DNA from 4 places in the Erwinia sorbitola genome. Region 3 is predicted to be linked to each of the others. Evidence: predicted binding sites of a transcription regulator. Region 3 holds the regulator's gene; each other region holds the start of a gene.
What was found. The regulator LexA, encoded in region 3, represses DNA repair genes until DNA is damaged. The targets are predictions, from matches to a motif close to TNCTGTATGTACATACAGNA.

Region 1: a site for LexA is predicted at 3,361-3,380, ahead of sulA (SOS-induced cell division inhibitor SulA). Genes of this name have one in related genera too.
Region 2: a site for LexA is predicted at 1,897-1,916, ahead of dinG (ATP-dependent DNA helicase DinG). Genes of this name have one in related genera too.
Region 4: a site for LexA is predicted at 3,179-3,198, ahead of dinB (DNA polymerase IV). Genes of this name have one in related genera too.

Annotation. Positions count from the first base shown of each region.
Region 1 is NZ_CP046509.1:2,969,073-2,975,054, reverse strand. It holds gene GN242_RS13405 (AAA family ATPase) at 1-758, opposite strand, end outside; gene matP (macrodomain Ter protein MatP) at 871-1,326, shown strand; gene ompA (porin OmpA) at 1,417-2,487, opposite strand; gene sulA (SOS-induced cell division inhibitor SulA) at 2,834-3,340, opposite strand; gene GN242_RS13385 (TfoX/Sxy family DNA transformation protein) at 4,199-4,828, shown strand; gene yccS (YccS family putative transporter) at 4,825-5,982, opposite strand, start outside.
Region 2 is NZ_CP046509.1:3,133,354-3,139,335, forward strand. It holds gene dinG (ATP-dependent DNA helicase DinG) at 1-1,873, opposite strand, end outside; gene GN242_RS14060 (GNAT family N-acetyltransferase) at 1,976-2,503, opposite strand; gene GN242_RS14065 (helix-turn-helix domain-containing protein) at 2,500-3,063, opposite strand; gene GN242_RS14070 (MerR family transcriptional regulator) at 3,214-3,945, shown strand; gene GN242_RS14075 (nuclear transport factor 2 family protein) at 3,956-4,387, shown strand; gene GN242_RS14080 (SDR family NAD(P)-dependent oxidoreductase) at 4,384-5,100, shown strand; gene GN242_RS14085 (NAD(P)/FAD-dependent oxidoreductase) at 5,104-5,982, shown strand, end outside.
Region 3 is NZ_CP046509.1:4,305,708-4,311,689, reverse strand. It holds gene plsB (glycerol-3-phosphate 1-O-acyltransferase PlsB) at 1-1,105, opposite strand, end outside; gene GN242_RS19550 (diacylglycerol kinase) at 1,233-1,601, shown strand; gene lexA (transcriptional repressor LexA) at 1,708-2,316, shown strand; gene dinF (MATE family efflux transporter DinF) at 2,398-3,720, shown strand; gene GN242_RS19535 (CsbD family protein) at 3,937-4,146, shown strand; gene zur (zinc uptake transcriptional repressor Zur) at 4,232-4,741, opposite strand; gene GN242_RS19525 (conjugal transfer protein TraF) at 5,216-5,982, shown strand, end outside.
Region 4 is NZ_CP046509.1:3,675,475-3,681,456, forward strand. It holds gene gpt (xanthine phosphoribosyltransferase) at 1-72, opposite strand, end outside; gene pepD (beta-Ala-His dipeptidase) at 336-1,793, shown strand; gene dinB (DNA polymerase IV) at 2,109-3,164, opposite strand; gene dpaA (peptidoglycan meso-diaminopimelic acid protein amidase) at 3,377-4,111, shown strand; gene GN242_RS16745 (class II glutamine amidotransferase) at 4,082-4,849, opposite strand; gene lpcA (D-sedoheptulose 7-phosphate isomerase) at 5,020-5,601, opposite strand; gene fadE (acyl-CoA dehydrogenase FadE) at 5,819-5,982, shown strand, end outside.

The DNA of each region.
Region 1 (5,982 bases), 1.3 Mb from region 3:
CTGTACAGTGACATTGATGCCAGTTCTGGCTCCATCTCCTGAAAATCAGCCAGCACATCACGCTCACCAATAAGCACCAGGCGGAACTGCATTGGCATAGACGGGATCGATAACGGCAGAGGACGGCTTTCGTCCTGGGAATACCAGTCAAAACGCTGGTTCACCATGATCTGTTTCAGTCGCAGCCACAGCAGCGGCTGCGCCATCAGTGCGCGCATGGACAGTACCAATACTCCGCCATTTGCACGATGTACCAGACCAGGAGAGAGTGTAATTTTCGACTGGTGAATGCGGACACAGCCGAAAAGCTGTTCGGCTTCAATCCATTCAGCCTGATGTACACCGCCTTCACTGGCGAAGTTATCAGCTGCGGCTTGCGCCGGACGCCAGCTTATAGCGTCATCGCTTATGTCATAATGACCGCCGTATAAGGTCGGATTATCATCATCGATAAGAGATGAGAGAATATCCTGTAATAGAGCAAGATATTCAGCACTCTCAGGGCTCTTGACCAGCATTAGCGGTATTTTGGCCGGGGTTTGCATAAGCAGGCTCAGGCCATTAAACAGGCGTGCCTGCACGGATGCAAAGCACTCTGTATCGGCAGTAAAGGCCTGCGAGAGGAGATGCTGGAAGCGTTCTGTATCGGGCTGTAAGGCGCGCCACTCTAATCGGTTGTTGGTCAAAGTTATCGTATTTTTCTGAATGAATAAAAGTGGCATTATACAATATTTCAGCCTGTTAAGCACAGCAGACATGCGTATTCGCGCTGCTTGCGTTAACATTGACCCTGATGTCCCTGTTTTCTTTGCAGCCTGATGAAAAAAAGCTGTTATTCTTAATTCGTTATGTGGTCAGCATGAGATTCCGATGAAATATCAGCAACTGGAAAATCTTGAAAGCGGATGGAAATGGAAATACCTGGTCAAGAAGCATCGTGAAGGTGAATTGATCACGCGTTATATCGAGTCAAGTGCAGCGCAGGCAGCCGTCGATGAGCTACTGGTGATTGAGAACCGACCGGTGGAGGTATTGAAGTGGATCAGCCAGCATATTAACCCGGCGCTTGAAAACCGCATGAAGCAGACTATCCGTGCGCGCCGCAAACGTCATTTTAATGCTGAACATCAGCATACGCGTAAGAAGTCTATTGACCTGGAATATTTGGTCTGGCAGCGTCTGGCGGGTCTTGCCCAGCGCCGAAATAGCACATTGTCTGAAACGATAGTGCAGTTGATTGAAGATGCAGAGCGTAAAGAGCAGTACGCAAGTCAGATGTCATCGTTGAAGCAGGATCTTAAAGCAATTCTGGGCAAGCCTGAATAAAACCGATAAACCTTTTTCATTTATTCTGACTTGAAGATTGTCTGCCAATAAAAAACCCCGCCGGAGCGGGGTTTTTTTTAACGAGATAACTTAAGCCTGTGGCTGAGTTACAACGTCTTTGATGCCTTTAACTTCGATTTCTACGCGACGGTCTGGCGCCAGGCAGTCGATCAGGGCATTACGGCCTTTCACGCTGTCACAGGTGCTGCCGGTAACAGGGTTAGATTTACCCTCGCCACGTGCAGAGATCTTGTTAGAAGGGATGCCTTTAGAAACGAGGTAGTCTACAACAGACTGAGCGCGTTTTTCAGACAGTTTCTGGTTATACTGCTCGGAACCGATACGGTCGGTGTAACCCAGCACTACAACAGAGCCATCTTTAGGATCCAGATTACTCAGCTGGGAGTACAGCTGATCCAGAGCCTGCTGACCTTCTGGTTTCAGAGTGGCTTTGTTGAAGGTAAACAGAACGTCAGACTTCAGGGTGAAACGCTTGGTTTCAACAACTGGAGCTGGAGCTGGAGCTGGAGCAACAACTGGTGCTACTGCATCATCCTGACCGAAACGGTAGGAAACGCCAACACTCAGCATTGAGTTATCAGGACGCGCACCAACGGTACCTGCGTCACCGATGTTGTTAACCCACTGGTAGTCCAGACGGGTTGCCCAGTTTTTGGTCACTGCGTATTCAACACCAACAGCAGCCAACGGAGAAACGCCAGTATCATGGTCGCTGATACGGTTACCGTTAGCATTCTGCTGGGTAGAGTCTGCACGCCATACCATACCACCCAGACGGGTGTAAACGTCCAGATCGTCAGCTACTGGGTAGCTTAATTTAGCTGCCAGCTGAACGCCCTGTGCTTTGAAAGCGCCGTTGACGTTGTTGCCTTTGTTAGGCATGCGGCCTAACCAGTCATAACCCAGCTCGAAGCCCAGGTACTGGTTTGCCTGATAGCCACCAAATGCACCAGCACCGAGCTGGCTTTCATGAGTTGGACCATCGTTATCTTGGTAACCGTTACCGTAGTAACCTTTGTCATGGTACTGAGACCAGCCCAGTTTAGCACCGGTATACCAGGTGTCATCTTTAGGTGCGGCCTGCGCTACGGTAGCGAAGCCAGCCAGTGCCACTGCAATTGCGATAGCTGTCTTTTTCATTTTTGCGCCTCGTTATCATCCAAATAGGCAATGAGCTTTAAAGTAGCTCTTTGGTTTAATCCTTCGCCGGGTTAAAAAGCTCGATTATGACTCTTCCAAAAGGAGGTTATTGAGCACCCTGGCGAGCTAAAGTCTACAACGTACCAGCAAACTTACAAGTATGATGTGAGGACGGCACGCAAAAAAACAGCGTTTCATACACATTTATTAACATTTAAGGGTGAATTCTTTGCTTAAAAACAGGTCAGAGATCTCCGCTAAACCATTGCTACGCCCCGTCATAACATAATCATACGGTTAAGACAGGGCAGGCAGGGAAAAAATTTGAGAAAATTCTCATTTTTACTTAATGATACAAAGATGAGTGAATTCTTAGACCGTTCAGAGGTCTCCCTGAGGGAAAAATGCTATTTTCTGAACGCATTATTAACCCTAAAGCCTGGCCAGAACTTGCAGCTTCTTGCAAACGGCGACGATCCACTTCCGATATATCTTCTGCAAGCCAGCCTAAAACCACACTATAGTTCCCTGTCTGTAATGCCTTGATCATTGCCTCGACGGTGTTGATGGCACCAGAGGATGGAGACTGCATCACTTTATCCAGCGGTAACCCAGAGCGCTGTAGCCAATCACGACTGAGTTTCTGTGGTGGCGTCAGCCATAGTTGCCAGCGAGACTGCGTCCCCAGTTGCTGCAATAAAGGCAGTAGCAGCAATTGAGTCATGCCGGGTTGATTCTCACTGTAAATCAGTTCGCTGATCTGGCCACTGGCACACGGGGCTGTGGAAGGCACAGATGCAGCAGCGTGCAAGGTACGACTAACAGATTGAGATTTCAGGGAATGAGTACGCATAATGTCTTCGCTCATCTGGTTACTGTATGGATATACAGTATAGCCATGATGAACAAAGATCAACCTTTAATCTTCCTTCCTCGCACAGGCTGAACCTGGCAAAACAGGCTGAGGCTATCTCGCTGAGTCAGAAGTTCCATAAAGTGATATCCATAATGTAGTGGGCACCTTCCTGAAAAAAATTAAAATCGATAATATTTCATGGGATAATAGTTGGTTATCAATTTCCGTCTCCCTTTTTACGCCTGCTTTCGAATGGTGATTAGGTATCATGTCAGCAGCTGTAACGCGTCAAGTTAATTAACTCTTCCCTGTGATCTGGATCTGATAATGGTAGCAGGATGGTCTTTCCTGGAGTTTTAAGGAAAGAGTATTCATAAAGATTTTCTTCTTTCTCAGGTTTTTGAATAAACATTAAAAATAAATCGCTGCTATCCACAATGCATCAGTATTGAGGAAAAGGCCCGCGTGGCCTGCTTCCGTGCAGGGTTCTCCTGGATGATCCGCCCTTAAGACCTGGCACTCTCATTGACAATGACATCTAAAAAAAACGAATGCTGTATAGGTGCTATTTTTATCCGGAGGTAAAGGTTGTTTATGAATAACGGTCGCATCTGTAGTGTCTCATTGCAATTTAACTTCGCGAAGGCATTATTAATCGATGATATATTTTTTGAAGGGGGAAAATCGCTGGCGTCTATTTAAAGTTGATTGTTTTTTTCGTAACGCCTCGCAAAATTACAATGAAAATGGGTGAAATGCCAATTATTCATTGAACCTGTAATGAGTATTGCTTATTTTCTATTGCGTTGTTTTGAGGTTTGGTAGGCTATTTTATCAATAAACTTGGGTGAGAATATGGATAATTCTAAACGTAAAATCGCTGAAGCGAAGCAACGGCTTGCCGAGCTAGGTGACGTACAATCCCGTACACAATTTGGCGGTTATTGCCTTGCGGTGGAAAAAACCGTGTTTGCGGTGGTTGCAGAAGGGGAGCTTTATCTTCGTGCCTGTGAGCAGGCCCAACCCTATATTGTGGAGCGCAAAATGGAACCTTTAAGCCTCACCAAACGCGGTGTACCGGTGGAGCTCAATTACTATCGTGTTGATGGTGCTTTATGGTCTGACAACGAACAGCTGTTGGCTCTCTCCCAGCTTTGTTTACAGGGAGCTAAAAAGCAGCAAGAAGAACGCCAGAATAACCGACGTCTTAAGGATTTGCCTAATATGGGAATCAGGATGGAAATGTTATTGCGACAGGTGGGCATTCAGACGATTGAGATGCTAATTCAGAAAGGTGCAAAGCGAAGCTGGTTGTTGTTGCGTTCCTGTAATAAGAATCTGGGGCTGAATGTATTGTATGCATTGCAGGGTGCCATTATCGGGCGTCATCAGGCTGCGTTGCCGCAGGCGATGAAAGAGGAGCTGCGCGTATGGTTCGAATATAACGAGCAGCAAGAGAGAAAAAAGAAACGTGAACAGAATTAGCTATGCAGGGAAATCTGCTTTTTCAGGCGCGCAATTTCAGGCAATAGGGCCACCAGTAAGCCAACCTGTTGCAATACCAGTGGCTCTTTCGTTTCGGCATTGGCTTTACTGTGCTGAATGCGTTCCGCCAGGCTATCCATCATGCGCTGTGCTTTCGCTTCATCGACGATGTCGATATGGAGGATATCATCGACATAACAGACAGCGTCATCCATTAGTTGCAGCATGGCATCGCTTTCCAGCTTTTCGCGATGTGCACCGAGAGCAGAAATATAGCTCAGGAACGAATGGTTAAGGCATAGCAGCCGGAAAGCCGCTTCCCGAAGCGCCTGATCGGATTTATTTTCTACCGACATATTTGAAACGACGGATGCCAGCTCCGCATCGCCATTATGAGCATCGCGCCGGGCAATACGATAATCCAGCCGGTTATCTTTTCCCTGGTGATATTGCACCAAAATGGCATCCAGATAGCGGCAGTTGGCATTCAGAGTTCGTTCAGCAACGGCAGAAAGTCGGCGGAAACGCCAGTCAGGCCAGATAAATGTCACTGCCAGCCAGGCAATACCGCAGCCAATCAGCGTATCAACAATTCGTGGCAGGGCAACCTCAAAGCCTTCTCCCAGCAGGTTGAAACACAGCAATACCAGCAGGGTGATAAACATGGTTGCATGTGCATATTGTACATTGCGAAACGCAAAGAACAGGACACCGGTGACGACAATCATCATCAGCTGGCCTTCAATAGACGGAACCAGCCAAAGGAGCGGCAGCCCAAGCACTATACCGGCCAGCGTACCAATAATACGTAGCGCCAGGCGTCGGCGAGTTGCACTGTAATTAGGCTGGCAGACAAACAGACTGGTTAGCAATATCCAGTAGCCGTGCTGTAAGCCGGTAATCTGGATAATGCCATAGCCTGCACACAACAGCAGCGACATGCGCACCGCATGACGGAACAGCGCAGACTCCGGGCTAAGATGGCGGCTCAAACGCAGGCGAACATCGCTCCAGCCTTTCAGTCCTTCGCTGGAAAGTGTCTGATCGTTGTATGTACTGCCCTCAGCCAGGATCTGCTCTGATTCGATGGTAGCGAGTTGGGCATCGATCGCTTTCAAATTGTTAAGCAGATAGGTCATCGCCTTGACCTCTGC
Region 2 (5,982 bases), 1.2 Mb from region 3:
TCAAAATAACCGGACTGTCTATCGGGGGGAAGGCGATTTTATGAATATGCACCTGTGAAAGCAGATCGCCTTTCAAATCCAGCCCCTCGGCGAAGGATTGCAGCCCGACCAGAACGCTGGTTTCCCCCTGCTCTACGCGTTTACGATGCAGTGCCACCAGCGCCGGGCGCGGCTTATCCCCCTGCACCAGCATCATCAGCCGCAGCTCGGGCAGATAGGCCAGAAACTGATGCATGGCCCGGGCGCTGGCGAACAGCACCAGAATGCCTTTATGGGCAGCGAGCTTAATCTGATGACGGAAGAAGTGCGCCATCTCCGCAAGATGCAGCACCTCGTTTGCCAGCATCGGTTCATACTTCATCTGCGGAATAATCAGCTGGCCCTGGGTGACATGATTGAAGGGTGAGTCGAGGGCGACAAAACGATCGCCCGCCTTTTCGCTCAGGCCGGACATCTCCTGCAATCGCTGAAAACTGTTAAGAGATCGCAGCGTGGCAGAGGTCACCACCACATGGGGAATTTTACGCCACAGCAGCTTTTCCAGCTGTTCACTGACGCGTATCCCGGCGCAATGAAACATCAAATGCGCGCTGCCATCGCGAATTTCCCGCGTCACCCATTTCGATACCGGCGCTCCGGAAGCCTGCTCCATCGCCGCCAGTCGCCACAGCTTGCTGCTGGCTTCGAACCAGCCCAGCGCACGGTTCATCTGGATCAGCGTGCGATGCAGACGTACCACGTCAAACTGGCCGCTCTTCTCGCTGAGGTCGTTCATCATCCCTTCGGCCAGACCCCGCAGCGCATCGCTGAGTTTAAACAACCGGGCGCAGATGGTCAGGATCTCTTCAGGCAGCAGCCCCATCTCGAAGCGGAACTCCCCCTCCTGACCTTCCGGCGGCAGATAGAGGCCGAGGATCTGCGACAGCATCTGTAGCTGTTCGCGCACCTCTTCACAGTGCGCCTTGAGTTTATCCGGATGACTGAGGGACGGCGGGCGTTTCGGCTGAAACTGCGCCAGGCACTGCTCCACGAGGCGACAAAACAGGTCAAGCTGTAGCACCGTCCAGCCGGGGGTGATCTCACCGCTCATCTCCAGCGCATCACGCGCGACATCCGGCAGATGATGACCTTCATCCAGCACCAGCAGCAGGTTTTTTGGCGGAGGCAGCACCGATTCTGTTTCCAGCGCGGCCATCACCAGCGCGTGGTTCGCCACCACCACATCCGCATTTTCAATTTCACGCCGCGCCACATAAAACGGACATTCACGGAACCAGTGGCAGTTACTGCCCAGGCAGTTGGCTTTATCCGTACTGAGGCGCTGCCAGAGCGAGTCTTCAATATTTTCCGCGCAGTGGTCGCGCAGGCCATCCCACTGGTAGCGTTTAAGGGATTTCTCCAGCTCGGTACAGATTGCACGCTCATCTTTGCTGGCGGTCATATCGTCATCAAGGAACAACAACAGGTCGCCCTGATTTTCTTCATCTGTTGCCAGCGCAGAGAGGTTTCGCGGGCACACGTAACGTCCGCGACCAAACGCTGCGGTAAACTTCAGCTCGGGAATGATTTTCTTCAGCAGCGGCAGATCTTTGCTGAAAATCTGATCCTGTAGCGCCACGTTAGCGGTACTCACCACCAGCGGCTTTTCCTCGGCACGGCTGACGGCAATGCCGGGGATCAGGTAGGAGAGGGTTTTTCCCACACCGGTGGGAGCCTCAATTGCCAGATGACGACCATCGTCCCCCGCCAGCGTCTTCGCTACCTCGGCAATCATCTGCCGTTGCGGCGCACGCGGAATAAAATCGGGAACTTCCTGTTGCAGGGCTTTATACCACCCGGCAATTTGCGTTTTTAACGCAGCAGTTAACGCCATGACCATCACTTCCAGCTAAACAAGGCTGTATTTTTACACAGTATGGCGGCGACGTCAGCCTGCAAACGCTAATCTCCAGAGGCCGCTCGCAATTTAAGCAGGCTAAGGCTGCTCAATCTCCTTATACATTACCGTTGTGGCGTCCATCACCCCTGCGGTCGAACGGGCATAGTGTGGGATCTGTCCGGCGACCTGCCAGCCAAGTGAGAGATAGAGAGATTCAGCAACATCACCGCTGCGGGTGTCCAGTACCAGCAGGCTGCGCCCCAGCTGACGAGCACGGGCTTCCGCCTGCTGCATCAGCTCGCGGGCAATCCCGCTGCGGCGCGCATCCGGGTGAACCAGCAGTTTGATCACTTCGGCCCGGTGCTTCCCGTTTGCAGGCATCGCCAGGGCCAGCATGATGGTGCCGACAATACGCCCTTCCCTGCGCGCCACCAGCAGCTGTTTATCCCCACAGGCGAGGTTGAGAACCACATCCTGCCAGAAATGAGTCATTTGCTGCCGATCGCGGCTGATAAAGCCGATACTTGCTCCCTGCGCTACGCAGCTATCCAGCACCTCATACAGTGCCGGGATTTCCTGTTGTGTCTGTCCGGCTTCCAGCCATTGATAGGTGATATGAGTCATGGGCGGGCCACCACCAGCGCGTAGTGCACCCCGGCAGCTTCAGGGGCATGGAAACAGGTACGACCGAAGAGATGAAAGCGCAGGCAGTCTCCCTGCTCCAGCCGCCAGGAGCGATCATCCATATGGAACTCCAGTACGCCATCAAGAATCCAGATATGTTGCTCAAGCCCTGCCAGCGGTGGAATGTCGTACTCAATACGCGCACCGCCGTCCAGGCGCGCCTCGACTAACTCGGCATGAAATGCCTGCGCAGGCGGTGATAGTGAGCGGCGCTCATAGCCATTTTCAACGTCGCGCCAGACGCTTTGCTGCGCAGGTCGCAAAAGTTGTACAGCTCCCTGTTCAACTTCACTTAACAGCCGTGACATCGTCAGTCCGTAAGCACTGCACAAGCGGTTCAGCAGAGAGGCGGTAGGACTTGTCTCAGCACGCTCAATGCGGGATAGCGAAGCGCGGCTAATCCCGGTAAGCTCGGCAAGAGTCTCCAGCGACCAGCCTTTTTCTAAGCGCAGATCGGCCAGTCGTTGTGCAAGCCGTTGTTCCGTTGGAGTCTGTTGCATTTGATATTCTCATATTAGGGAATAAATCTCTTATATGAGATATATCGTTTAATTTTGGTCTTTTCAACTTGTACAATAAATAATACTTTGTACAACCTGTTATTATTGGTTAGGCTGATAACAGGTCTGACAGTCAGTAAGAGGTAATTCATGGCACTGTACAGCATCGGCGACGTCGCAGAACGCTGCGGCATCAACCCGGTCACGCTGCGCGCCTGGCAGCGTCGTTATGGTCTGCTTAAGCCACAGCGCACTGAAGGTGGCCATCGTCTGTTTGACGAAGACGATATTGAGCGCATCGAAGAGATTAAACGCTGGATTGAGAGCGGCGTGCCGGTTGGTAAGGTCAAGGCCCTGATCGAAGGCGAAAACGTTAATATTGATGATGGATGGTTTGCACTCCAGGAAGAGATGCTGGCGGTGCTTCGCCTGGTACGCCCGTCAAAATTGCGCACAAAAATCGCCACTATCGGCAAGGAAAACCCGGCAGAGATGCTGATAGACCATGTTTTCGTTCCTATTCGCCAGCGGCTGGGTCTGGATCAAAATACTGCCCGGGCTATGTGTAGTTTATTAGATGGTGCTTTAATTGATTACATCGCCTTCTGTTTAACCGGTTCACGCAAGAAGGCCGGAAAAGATGCATTGCTGATCGGCTGGGGCCTGACTGACCGCACGCGGTTATGGCTGGAAGCCTGGCGGCTTTCCCAGCAGGGGTGGCGTATTGATGTGCTTGCTGAACCGCTGGATTCTCCGCGACCGGAGCTGTTCCCCGGCCAGCATATTTTCGTTTATACCGGCAAAGCGTTCACCAAACGCCAGCAGGAACAGATAAGCCACTGGCAGGCGCAGGGATTCTCTATTACCGCACACGGCCATTAAGGAATCGGGTATGACGCAGCAGGTCGCATTACAGCAGTTAGTTACTTTTTATCAAACGCTGAACAGCGACAGGCTAAGTATGCTTGCGCAGATTTACCATACAGATATCTGTCTTAGCGATCCGGTGGGAGAGCATCGCGGGCTGGCGGTGGTGGAGAACTACTTTGCCAGCCTGTTGAAAAATATGCGCTATTGCCGTTTTGTGGTCACGCTCACCCGTGAGTTTGAAACCGATGCACTTTTACTGTGGCGGATGGAGTATGCCCACCCGTCCTTACAGCGCGGTGCCGATCAGACGCTGGAAGGCAGCAGTTACCTGCAATTTCGAGACAATAAAGTCGCGTTTCAGCGCGATTATTACGATATGGGCGCGATGCTTTACGAAAAGCTACCGCTGCTGGGCAGTGCCATCAATCTGATCAAAAAGAGGCTGCAACCATGAAACGCGTTTTGATCACCGGAGCCAGCTCCGGCATTGGCCTGCAGCTGGCCAGGGATTATGCCGCTGACGGCTGGCACGTCACCGCCTGTGGACGCAACCCTGAGCGACTGGACGAACTGCGCCAGCACTATCCGCAGATTGAGATCTGCCTGTTCGACATCACCGACCTCGCCGAAACGCGCGCCGCACTCAGCGGCAAGCTGGCCGATCTGGCAATCCTCTGTGCAGGCACCTGCGAATATCTCGATCATGGCATTGTCGAAGCCGAAAAAGTACACCGCGTGATGCTGACCAATTTCAGCGGCCCGGTGAACTGCCTCGACAGCCTGCTGCCACAGATGCAGCCCGGCAGTCGCGTGGCGCTGGTGGGTTCCACCGCCAGCATGGTTCCTCTGCCCCGTGCGGAAGCCTACGGAGCATCAAAAGCGGCGCTGGCCTATTTCGCACGCAGCCTGGCGCAGGATGTCAAACGCCAGCAGATCGGTATCACTCTTGTGCTGCCTGGTTTTGTCGACACTCCGCTGACACAGCGCAACGATTTTGCCATGCCGATGATAGTCGATGTGGTTCAGGCCTCGCGCTATATCCGGCACGGGCTGGCAAAAGGCAAGGCTGAGATCGCTTTCCCGCCGTTATTTGCTTTTATCCTGCGGGTAACATCCAGACTCCCCCTGGTTCTTCAGCGTCTGTTAACGCAAAAAATAGCGAGGTAATTCGTGCGCGTTGCGATTATTGGCAGTGGCATTGCTGGCCTCAGCTGTGCGTGGAAATTAGCCTCCCGTGCCGAGGTACATCTTTATGAAGCAGGCAGCACACTCGGTGGTCATACCGCCACGGTGGATGTTGAACTGGACGGTAAAAGCTGGGCTATCGATACCGGATTTATTGTCTTCAACGATCGCACTTATCCGCGTTTTCAGGCGCTGCTGGCCGAGCTGGGGCTGGAAGGTCAGCCGACGGAGATGAGTTTCTCAGTGCGTAATAACCGCACCGGGCTGGAGTATAACGGCCACACGTTAAGCAGCCTGTTCGCCCAGCGCAGCAACCTGCTGAAACCCTCCTTCTATCGTTTTCTGTTGGAAATTGTGCGTTTCAACCGCCTTGGCAAACAGTGGCTGGAACAGCAGCAGGAGCAAGGCACTCTCAACGATTTTCTCAGCGCGAACGGCTTTAGCGAATTTTTTGCCCGCCACTATATTCTGCCAATGGGGGCCGCCATCTGGTCTGTCTCACTGAGTGAGATGCGACGTATGTCGCTGACGCAGTTCCTGAATTTCTTTAACCATCACGGCCTGCTGGATTTAACCCACCGCCCGCAGTGGTACGTGGTGCCCGGCGGATCCCGTGAGTATATTCGCCGTATGATGCAGCTGGCGGGCGGGCGGATGCAGGTGTACCTCGACACTCCGGTAACGCATGTCACCCGTGATATGGATGGTGTCACGCTGGAAAGTTTGCGCGGCGCTGAACGCTATGACCAGGTGATTTTTGCCTGCCACAGCGACCAGGCGTTACAGCTGCTGGGCGATGCCTCTGCCAGTGAGAGCGAAATGCTGGCCGGAGTACCCTATCGCGCCAATGAGGTGGTATTGCAC
Region 3 (5,982 bases):
CACGGAACACAGTGGAGTAGAGCTTATTGCCCTTGAAGGTACGACGAATAAAGAAGGCGCCCAGGCGACGGAAGATCGGGCCGGCTGGCCAGAAATTCAGGTTGATACCGGCAGCAATATGCGGCGGTACAAGGCCCTGGTGATAGAGGACATAGGAGAGCAACAGGTAGTCCATATGGCTGCGATGGCAGGGAACATAGACAATCTCATGACCGTCCTGTGCCAGCTGGCGCACGCGCTCACCGCCGTTGACGTTAATCCCCTGGTACAGCTTGCTCCACGTCCAGCCCATGATGCGGTCAGTCAGACGAATCGCTTCGTAGGAGAAGTCGGCGGCAATCTCTTCCATCAGCTCAACGGCATTCTGCTGTGCTTTTTCATGGGAGATTTTTTTACTGCGCGCTTCGTCCTCCACGGCTTTAGCAATCGCCTTGGACTTTAACAGCTTATTAAACAGATCCTGGCGAACCGGCAGACGCGGGCCAACAGCGGCAAGACGCTGGCGGGCAAAGTGCATACGTGCCACGCGTGCCAGCTTTTGAGCAATGATCTTGTCCGTACCGTGCTCGGTGGCCATATGGCGCAGCGACACCATTGGCGAGAAGCGAACAAAGCTATCGCGGCCCAGCCAGATGACGGCAAAGAACTTCTGGATGCCGTTTAGCATGCGCAGATGCGGTTGATTGTCACCCTGTACCTCACGGCCAGGTGCGCGACCAAACATCACTGATACCGGCACCATCTGCACATCCAGGTCAGGATGATTGCGGTGCAGGTCGAGATACTCATGGAACAGCTTGACCGATTCGAGATTCGGAACAAAATACGGGAACACGCGCGGGCCATCATGAATAAACACATGGCGTGGCAACACCGTACCGTCGATCTCCAGTGGTTCCAGCGGATCGGGCAGTTCTTGTTTGCGACACTGCTCACGCAGAGCAAGGAGATCGGCCTTTGAATCATAAGGCAGCACATACATAATAGGGCGCGAAGTATCGAGCCCGAGTTCGGCAACCGGTTCAGCCGGGATTGCTTTACTCTTTACCAGTAATTTAACTGGAAGATTCAATAAGTTATAATATAGATTACGCCAACCTGACATAGACAACATGAAGCCTCTTGTTAGCAAAGCGCCGCAAGCATACCAGAAAGCGCTAACAGAATCTGTGGTGTTAAAAAACCTGTAGTTCCACTCATTGACGTTAAACTTCTCAAAGGGTTCCCTGATTATGGCAAATAATGTCACCGGACTGACACGAATCATAAAAGCGGCCGGATATTCTTGGAAAGGCATCCTTGCTGCCTGGCAGCATGAAGCGGCATTTCGCCAGGAAGCCATCGCGGCAATAGTGGCGGTTATCGTCGCCTGCTGGCTGGATGTTGATGCCATCACCCGGGTGCTATTGATTGGCTCAGTGGTAATGGTGATTGTCGTCGAAATTATCAACAGCGCCATTGAAGCGGTGGTTGACCGCATTGGCAGCGAACTTCATCCGCTTTCAGGTCGAGCGAAAGATATGGGCTCTGCTGCCGTGCTGTTAACTATATTGCTGGCAATCTTCGTCTGGATCATGCTCTTAGTGCCATATTTGCGATGAGTTTTCTAAAATTCACTACAAACAGCCTTTCGCCCAAGTTTAGGTTTTAAATGTCTAAATACCTGTATATACTCACAGTCGACTGTATAAACAACCAGGGGGCGGGATGAAAGCACTTACGGCAAGGCAGCAGCAGGTCTATGATCTGATTCGCGACCACATTAATCAAACCGGTATGCCACCGACTCGTGCAGAGATCGCCGCGCAGCTCGGTTTCCGTTCCCCGAATGCTGCTGAAGAGCATCTGAAAGCCTTGGCGCGTAAAGGCGTGATTGAGATCGTTTCAGGTGCCTCTCGCGGTATCCGCCTGATGATGGAAGAAGAAGAAGGTCTTCCGCTGATTGGTCGGGTAGCCGCTGGTGAGCCTCTGCTGGCAGAACAACATATCGAAGGCCACTATAAGGTTGATCCTGACCTGTTTAAACCCGGTGCCGATTTCCTGCTGCGTGTCAGCGGTATGTCAATGAAAGACATCGGTATTATGGATGGTGATCTGCTGGCAGTACACAAAACGGAAGATGTGCGTAATGGGCAGGTCGTGGTGGCCCGCATTGACGATGAAGTCACGGTAAAACGCCTGAAAAGGCAGGGAAATACGGTGCAACTTCTGCCGGAAAACCCGGATTTCAAACCTATCGTGGTCGATCTGCGTCAGCAAACCCTGACCATTGAAGGTCTTGCGGTTGGCGTTATTCGCAACGGCAACTGGATTTAATCGTCACTCCTCGCTAAATCCTGCGCGCTGCTTCTGCGGCGCGTATATCATCTCTAATCAGCTCGACTCTGATGGATTCTGATGAAACTGCTTACCCCCGCAGATAAAAGCCTATGGCGGCTGGCGCTGCCAATGATCCTTTCAAATATCACCGTGCCACTCCTTGGCCTGGTGGATACTGCCGTTATCGGTCATCTCGACAGTCCCACGTACCTTGGCGGCGTGGCGATTGGAACAACTGTAACCAGCTTCCTGTTTATGCTGCTGCTGTTTTTACGCATGAGTACAACCGGGCTGACGGCGCAGGCATTCGGTGCCGGGGATAAATCTGCACTGGCACGCGCTCTGATGCAGCCGCTACTGTTGGCCTTGCTGGCCGGAATAGTGTTTATTTTGTTTAAAACCCCGATAACTCACCTCGCACTGGGCCTGACCGGCGGCAGTGACGAAGTGCTGCACCAGGCAGCCCTGTTTATGCAGGTGCGCTGGCTTAGTGCTCCGGCAACGCTGGCTAACCTTGTGCTGCTGGGCTGGTTGCTCGGAGTGCAGTACGCCCGTGCTCCGGTGATACTGCTGGTGGTGGGCAACCTGGTAAATATTCTGCTCGACCTGTGGTTCGTTATCGGTCTGAAGTGGGGTGTGCAGGGCGCGGCGGCGGCCACTGCAATTGCTGAATACATCAGCCTGATCGTTGGCCTGTTGCTGGTGTGGCGGGTCATGGTACTGCGCGGTCTGACGCTGCGGCTGATGCTGGCAGCCTGGCGCGGTGACGTGGGACGACTGCTGCGTTTAAACCGCGATATCATGCTGCGCTCACTACTGCTGCAAATCTGTTTTGCATCGCTGACCATCTTCGGTGCGCGACTGGGCAATGATGTGGTAGCAGTAAACGCTGTACTGCTGATGTTTCTCACCTTTACGGCCTATGCACTGGATGGCTTTGCTTATGCGGTTGAGGCCTGCTCCGGGGAAGCCTACGGGGCGAAAAATAGTAAGCAGTTACTCAACGTGTGGCACGCTGCCTGTCGGCAATCGTTAGTGGTGGCGTTAGGTTTCTCTCTGTTTTATGCCCTGTTTGGCGAGAATATCGTTGCGCTGTTGACCTCTCTGGAACCGCTACGCCAGCTTGCCGATCGGTATTTGTGGTGGCAGGTGTTAATGCCGCTGGCTGGCGTAGGCTGCTATCTCCTCGATGGGATGTTCATCGGTGCCACCCGTGCCAGTGAAATGCGTAACAGTATGGCCATTGCTGCGCTGGGTTTCGGTCTTACGCTGTGCTCCGTTCCCTGGCTGGGTAATCATGGCCTGTGGCTGGCAGTAACGCTGTTCCTGCTGTTACGAGGGGTAACGCTGTGGGTTATCTGGCGTCGGCACTGGCGTAATGATAGCTGGTTTGCTCACTGAAATATTTGCTTACGTAAGCCGATAAGTTATTAAATTGCTGATTTTAAATGACTTTGTATCTGTTTTGGAGCGTCAGGGCAGGGGGTTAGCGGTCATATTGCATTTTCTCTACTACAATTATCTCTGTGTCAGGCGCTTCACCAGATAATTCTCTGGCTAATAAGCCAAATTCTGAGACAAAGAAGCTGTTTTAACCCAAGGTAGAGGAATCACATTATGAATAAAGACGAAGCCGGCGGTAACTGGAAACAGTTTAAAGGTAAAGTGAAAGAACAATGGGGTAAGCTGACCGATGATGACCTGACGGTCGTTGAAGGTAAACGCGATCAGCTGGTAGGTAAAATTCAGGAACGCTACGGCTATCAAAAAGATCAAGCCGAAAAAGAGCTAAGTGACTGGGAAACCCGTCACAACCACCGCTGGTAATACAGCGGCTCCTGCCAGGACATTGCTCCTATACCGGCACAAGGATAGTGCCACTCAGCTCTAACCCTTCCCTTAAATATTTATACTAACGCCCACGTTTTTTGCTTTGCACACTATGATCGTGCTGGCACGCATCCTGATGTGTACAGGCTTCAATTTCCCCGCATTGCTGACAAAATCCATGCGCCTCAATCACGCTATGACTCAGTTTAAAACCTGACTTCAGGGCCAGTGATTTCAGAATATCTTCCACTCCATCGGCTTGTTGCTCCGTCACCGAACCACAGCGGCCACAAATCAGCATTGCTGAGGTGTGAGACGGTTCTTCAAAATGATGGCAGACCACATAGCTGTTAGTGGACTCAACGCGATGGATAAAGCCCTGCTCAAGCAGAAAGTCCAGTGCACGATAGATAGTCGGGGGCTTTGCCTGAGGTTCAGAGGCACGCAGCAAATCCAGCAGATCGTAGGCGCTGATAGCTCCATTCTGCTCGCTCATCAGGCGCAGCACTTCAAAACGCTGCGGCGTCAGGCGCACGCTGCGCTGCTGACAGATAGCTTCTGCCTGTGACAGGATTTTTTCAGCGCTAATAATATTCATTGTTCCCCTCCTCAGGCAATTTCAGGATGTTATTTTATCACATCTGCAACAAAACACCGAACTCACCGTCCTGCGACTCCCGGCCAACAAAATTCTGCCCGACAATCTCGATTATTCACTGGTATTGCTGCTAAGTGCAGAAGGTTAAAAAAATTTCACCATTGTCTTGATGGCACCAGGGCCACTATTTTTTTATTCAGCCGGGCTAATCAGATTTGCAGGGCTTAAGGTTCGTGTCTACCTTTTGCAAAGGGCTATGTGCGTTTGGCACTGAAAAAAACAGATGTGAAACGTTCAACTGTTAGCGTGATAACAGATTAATAAAATGGCAATGACCTGATAAGCCCACTCATCTTCTCTCAGTTCACAGCAATGAAATGGTGCCTTTATGTTCATTATTCAGGCATCCGGTTATGCGCGTTCTTGCGCATTCGCTTTTTTCATTTTTTAAAGGTGGGTTTGGGGTCAATGGCAAATAAATTCAAGAAATTAATCGGATTTTCCCGACCAGTAGTATTACCCGCTCTGTTGTTTACTCCATTGAGTGTGTTTGCTGCGGGTAACTACTTTGATGCCCGAAATGATGCGATGGGGGGAACAGGTGTGGCATCTTCCAGCTATGGTTCAGCTGTACTGGCTAACCCGGCGTTGATGACCAAAGCCCGCCCGGAGGATAGCGTCAGCATCATACTGCCTGTAGCAGGCGCGCAGATCAGCGATAAGGGAAAGCTGGTCGATAAAGTGGATGACCTGACCGATTCGGTCAACAATTACAAAGGACTGGCGGATAACATCACCTTCCCCTTCTCCCCAACGGATATTGCACGTGCTCAGGACGCGGCTGGCGATCTTGCTGGTCAGCTGCGTGATATTAAAGGACAGAAAGCCTGGGCTAACGCCGGAGCTGCATTTGCGGTGACAGTACCCAATGAAGTGCTGCCTTTCGCATTTGTCACTAAAGCTTACGGTACTGCCTCGGTGGTCACAGATGTCACGCAAAGTGATATCGACTACCTGCAAGGCATCGCTGATGGCACCGTTATTCCGACCAGCGAAGGGTTGAATAGCCTGACCTCTGCCGGACTGGGGCGTGCAGCGGTTGTATATGATATGGGGATTGCCGTAGCGCACGAGTTTAATTTCGGCGGTCAGCCAGTTTCACTGGGCGTGACCCCTAAGCTGCAAAGAACCACGCTGTATAACTACAGTGCTTCGGTGTACAGCTATGACAAGTC
Region 4 (5,982 bases), 630 kb from region 3:
CAGCAAACGCTCGGCCAGTTTACGGGCATGGATTTGTAGCATGTCCCAGGTGACGATGTATTTTTCACTCATTAAAAGAATCCCGGCCAGTAAAATTGGCTTAAAAATTGTGCAATGGGAGCGGTTGCGCGAAATTATAGTGATCTGAGGCGCTAAAAACCAGCCCGCAACGCCCTGTAGCCCCTTTTTTCCTGGGGCAGCGTGAGCATGAGTCAGGAAACGATGATATTCTTTTGCCATCGCGCCGGATTCGCTGGCGGGAATTTTCCAACCGATATCAATGCATGCCTCCTGCCTGTGCGGCAGAAAGGCGGTGCTGACACAGGAGAGTTATCGTGTCTGAATTGTCTCAACTATCCCCGCAGCCACTGTGGGATATTTTTGCCAAAATCTGCTCCATTCCCCACCCTTCATATCATGAAGAACAGCTGGCAGCCCATGTGACCGCCTGGGCGACAGAGCAGGGTTTGTGGAATGAGCGCGACCAGGTGGGTAACATCCTGATCCGTAAACCGGCAACTAAGGGTTATGAAAACCGTAAACCTGTGGCCCTGCAAGCACACCTTGATATGGTGCCGCAGAAAAACAACGATACCGTTCATGACTTTACCAAAGACCCGATTCAGCCATGGATTGATGGCGAATGGGTGAAAGCCCGCGGTACCACGCTGGGCGCGGATAACGGTATTGGTATGGCCTCTGCGCTGGCGGTGCTGGCTGACAACAGCCTGGAGCACGGGCCGCTGGAAGTGCTGCTGACCATGACCGAAGAGACCGGTATGGCCGGGGCCTTTGGTTTGCAGGCGGGCTGGTTACAGGCAGATATTTTGATCAACACCGATTCTGAAGAAGAAGGTGAGATCTATATGGGTTGTGCGGGCGGTATCGACTTTACCAGCACCCTGGCACTGACCCGTGAAGCGATTCCGGCTGGTTATCAGACGGTGAAGCTGACCCTGAAGGGCCTGAAAGGCGGCCATTCCGGCTGTGATATTCATGTCGGTCTGGGCAATGCCAACAAGCTGCTGGCGCGCTTCCTGTTCGCTCATGCGCAAGATCTGGATCTGCGTCTGGTCGATTTCAGCGGCGGTACGCTGCGTAATGCTATCCCGCGTGAAGCTTTTGCCACGCTGGCGGTTGCACCGGCCCATCTCGACAAACTCAAATCACTGGCGGCAAGCTATCTGCTGACGCTGCAAAATGAACTGAGCCTGAAAGAGAAGAATATCGCCGTAGTGGTGGAAGAGCTGGCTCATGCAGAGCAGGCTCTGAGCGCCACCAGCCGTGACACATTTATCGCCCTGCTGAACAGCACTCCGAACGGTGTGATCCGTAATTCAGACGTGATGAAAGGCGTAGTTGAAACCTCGCTGAACGTGGGCGTGGTGTCGTTTGAAGGTAATGAAGCAAAAATTAACTGCCTGATTCGTTCACTGATCGACAGCGGTAAAGAGTACGTGGTGGAAATGCTGACTGCCCTTGGTCAGCTGGCCGGGGCAAAAACCCTCGCTAAAGGCAGCTACCCTGGCTGGCAGCCGGATGCCAATTCACCCGTTATGGCGCTGGTGCGTGAAACCTATGAAAAACTGTTCGATAAAACCCCGAACATTCAGGTTATTCACGCAGGTCTGGAGTGCGGTCTGTTTAAAGAGCCGTACCCGCAGATGGATATGGTGTCGATTGGGCCAACCATTACCGGGCCACACTCGCCGGATGAGCAGGTGCATATTGCCAGCGTTGGCCTGTACTGGCAGCTGCTGACTGCGCTGCTGAAGGCGATTCCGGTTAAGTAATTAATCCGTGGGTTAAACGGGCGAGGCGTGCCTCGCCCCTACGGAATTCAGATCGCTGTAACAATTTTGCCTGCGTTTTGCGGACGAGGTATGCCTCGCCCCTACGGTATTCAGATCGCTGTAACAATTTTTGCCTGCGTTGCGCGGACGAGGCGTGCCTCGCCCCTACGGAATTCAGATCGCTGTAACAATTTTGCCTGCGTTGCGCGGACGAGGCGTGCCTCGCCCCTACGGTATTCGGATCGCTGTAACAATTTTGCCTGCGTTGCGCGGATGAGGCATGCCTCGCCCCTACGGTATTCAGGCCGTGGCTGGTTATAATCCCAGCAGCAGCTGGCGCTCAATTTGCGGATCGAGCAGCGTCACATGCAGCCCCACCAGCCTTACGCCGCGCCCTGCCCGTCGCTCATCCCAGCTTTTGCGCGCAATTTCGATTAAATCGGCTTTATTCAGCATCTGCCAGACATGCTCCTGCGTGGTCTGCTGGAAGTCATGAAATTTCAGCTTCACTCCCTGACGGGCGATCTGACGATCCGGTTTGATTTTATCCAGCCGCCGTTCCAGCTCGTCGTACAACAGATCGATAATCTCCAGACAGTCATCCCACTGATGAATATCCTCCGACAGCGTACGCTCAACGCCGAGAGATTTACGCTCCCTTGAGGTGATCACTGCACGGTCGTCAATACCGTTACATCGCTCCCACAGCACACGGCCAAACTTGCCAAAACGCTTTAACAACGTAGCAAGATCGGTTTTTTGCACATCGGCGCAGGTGGTCAACCCCAGCTCTTCCAGCTTACGCGCCGTCACTTTTCCCACGCCGGGGATTTTCGCCAGCGGCAGAGCTGTCAGAAAATCCGACATCTCATGGGGGGTGATCACAAACTGGCCGTTGGGCTTATTGATATCGGAGGCGATTTTTGCCAAAAACTTAATCGGTGCAACGCCAGCCGAGGCAGTAAGGTTGAGTTCACGCTGGATGGTGTCACGTATTTCACGGGCGATAAGCGTGGCGGAACCGTGGCAGTGCAGGCTGTCGGTGACATCGAGGTAGGCTTCATCCAGCGACAGAGGTTCAATCAGAGAGGTATAGCGGGAGAAGATGTCACGAATATGGACGCTGGCTTCTTTATAGGCCTCATAGCGGCCGCGAATCACCGTCAGATGCGGGCAGAGCTTTAACGCCATCGCCGTTGACATTGCGCTGTGTACGCCAAATTTTCGTGCCGGATAGTTGGCTGTGCTGATGACACCGCGCTGTTTTTCGCTGCCGCCAATAGCGATGGGAATATCGCGCAGGCTGGGATTATCGCGCATTTCTACTGCGGCGAAAAAGCAGTCCATATCAACGTGAATGATTTTACGCATAGCCCCTCCGACAGTACTGGATAAGTATACAGTCTAATTATCAGAGTTCAATACGCGCCAAAAGATGCACAATTTAAGTTTTTTTATTCTCCGCTGTCTTGATAAAAAAATAGACAGTGCTAAGGTGACGCAGCGATAGCGGATTCGTCCGATATTGTCAGTACCGACGCCGTCCGGCGTTGCTTTCAACCCTACATTTCAAGGGAACAAGAATGGGCAAAATCGCACTGCTGTTTGCGATGATTTTTCTGCCAACCGTTGTCTTTGCCAGCGTACCGGATTCGGTAACCCCACTGGCGCCGGTAAGCAAAGAGTTAAAGAAACAATTAATTGGCACTCCCGTGTACCTGCAAATCTTCAAAGAAGAGCGCACGCTGGAGTTATACGGCAAGATCGGCAATGAATTCCGCCTGCTTAACAGTTACCGCATCTGTAATTTTTCTGGTGGACTGGGGCCTAAGCGTGTTCAGGGTGATTTTAAAAGCCCGGAAGGTTTTTACAGCGTAGGTATTTCCCAGCTGAAACCCGACAGTCGCTTTTATCGTGCGATTAATGTCGGCTTCCCGAACGAGTATGACCGTCAGCAAGGTTATCAGGGTAAATATCTGATGATCCACGGCAACTGCGTGTCAATTGGCTGTTACGCCATGACCGATGCCTATATGGACGAAATTTATCACTATGTGGAAGCGGCGCTGCGTAACGGCCAGCCGCGCGTTGAGGTCAGCATTTATCCGTTCCGCATGACGGAAAGCAATATGCAGCGTCACCGCTACTCCACCTATATTAATTTCTGGAAGCAGCTACAGCCGGGTTATACGCAGTTTGTCCAGACCAGACAGCCACCGTCAGTGAATGTCAGCGACGGCAAGTACGTGTTGAGCCGCCCGATTGCGGGCAACTCAGGCGCACCGGAATCAGCTCTGGCGCTCACCCAGACAAAATAACGCCCATTCACCTGGCTCAATCTTGTGCCAGGTTTCATTCGCCGTCAGCGGCTGAGTGGCAACCACTGTGACCACGTCATTTGGCGTGGTCTGCTTCTGAAAATCAATTTCCACATCCTGATCCAGCAGCTTGGCTTTGCCAAACGGCGCACGTCGGGTGATCCAGAATAGATTGGTTGAGCAGAACGCCATCAGATAACGTCCATCCGAAAGCAGCATATTAAATACGCCCTTCTCCCGCATTTCTGCCGCCAACTCAGCAATATAACGGAACACTGCCGGCCAGTTACCCGGCGTACGCGGGTAGCGCGTGGTCAACTTATGCAGCAGCCAGCAGAAGGCCAGTTCGCTGTCGGTTTCACCCACCGGACGGTACGGGCCGGTATCAAGGTTTTTGTAACCTTTTAGCTGTCCGTTATGCGCGTATGTCCAGTTGCGTCCCCACAGTTCGCGGGTAAAGGGATGGGTGTTTTCCAGTGATACTTCACCACGGTTCGCCTGGCGGATATGCGCCACCACCGAACAGGATTTAATCGGATATTCCTGAACCAGCCGGGCAATGGGTGATTGAAAGCTGGGTTGCGGATCTTTAAATGTACGGCAGCCTTTCCCTTCATAAAAGGTAATGCCCCAGCCATCTTTATGCGGACCTGTTCCGCCACCGCGCTGCACCAGCCCGGTAAAGCTAAAACAGATGTCCGTCGGGACATTTGCGCTCATCCCGAGCAGTTCGCACATAGGATTACCTCAGTAATTAGATCAGTTTCGCCCCGCAGGATGACAGCAAAATAGCCGCTGATTTCACATTACAGCAAGGCGGCAATCAGGTAACCCCCCGGGAGGTTACCTCAATAAGCTACCGGGGGATTACGCGTAAAGCTAACGCAGCTGCGGCGCGAAAGAGAAGGCTATTTTTTTACCATCTCTTTTTCGATAAGTAGCATCAGGATATGAATTACCTTAATGTGAATCTCCTGAATACGGTCAGCATAACCGAAGTGCGGTACGCGGATTTCCACATCAGCCACGCCATCCATTTTCCCGCCGTCTTTACCGGTCAGGGTAATGACCTGCATCCCTTTGGCCCGCGCCGCTTCAACGGCTTTAATAATATTAGCGGAGTTACCGGAGGTGGAGATCCCTAACAGCACATCCCCTGCTTTACCCACCGCTTCGATATAGCGTGAGAAAACAAAATCGTAGCCAAAGTCATTGCTTACGCAGGAGAGATGGCTGACATCAGAAATCGCAATCGCCGGATAGCCGGGACGGTTTTCACGATAGCGCCCGGTCAGTTCCTCAGCAAAATGCATTGCATCACAGTGCGAACCACCATTACCACAGGAGAGAACCTTTCCGCCCGCTTTGAATGAATCCGCCAGCAGCACTGCCGCACGCTGGATCGCCTCAATGTTTGCATCTTCACTTAGAAATTTATTTAGCGTCTGTGCCGCTTCGTCCAGCTCGGCGCGAATGATGTCCTGATACATAGGGGATGTCCTTTTTGGAAAGAGGTATAGCAGGAGTTTATCAAGTTGCCAGAGAGGCGGGAAGCGATCTCCCCGTCACCCTGAGGGATTAACCCTTTGTGCCCGCGCTTTGTGAGCCAGGTTGTAATTATTATGTAAACAGATTGCACACAGCGCCGGGGTAATCTAAACATATAACCAACAGGTCAGACCTCTTACTACTTACGGAGCACACGTTATGATGGTTCTCAGTATTGTGGCGACGATCCTTTTGATTGGCGCCCTGTTTTATCACCGTATAAATCTACTGGCTGCCAGTGCTGCACTGCTGGTCTGGACTGCGGCACTCGGCTTTTCTGGGCTGTGGACATTATGGCTGCTGGTGCCGCTGGCGATTATTCT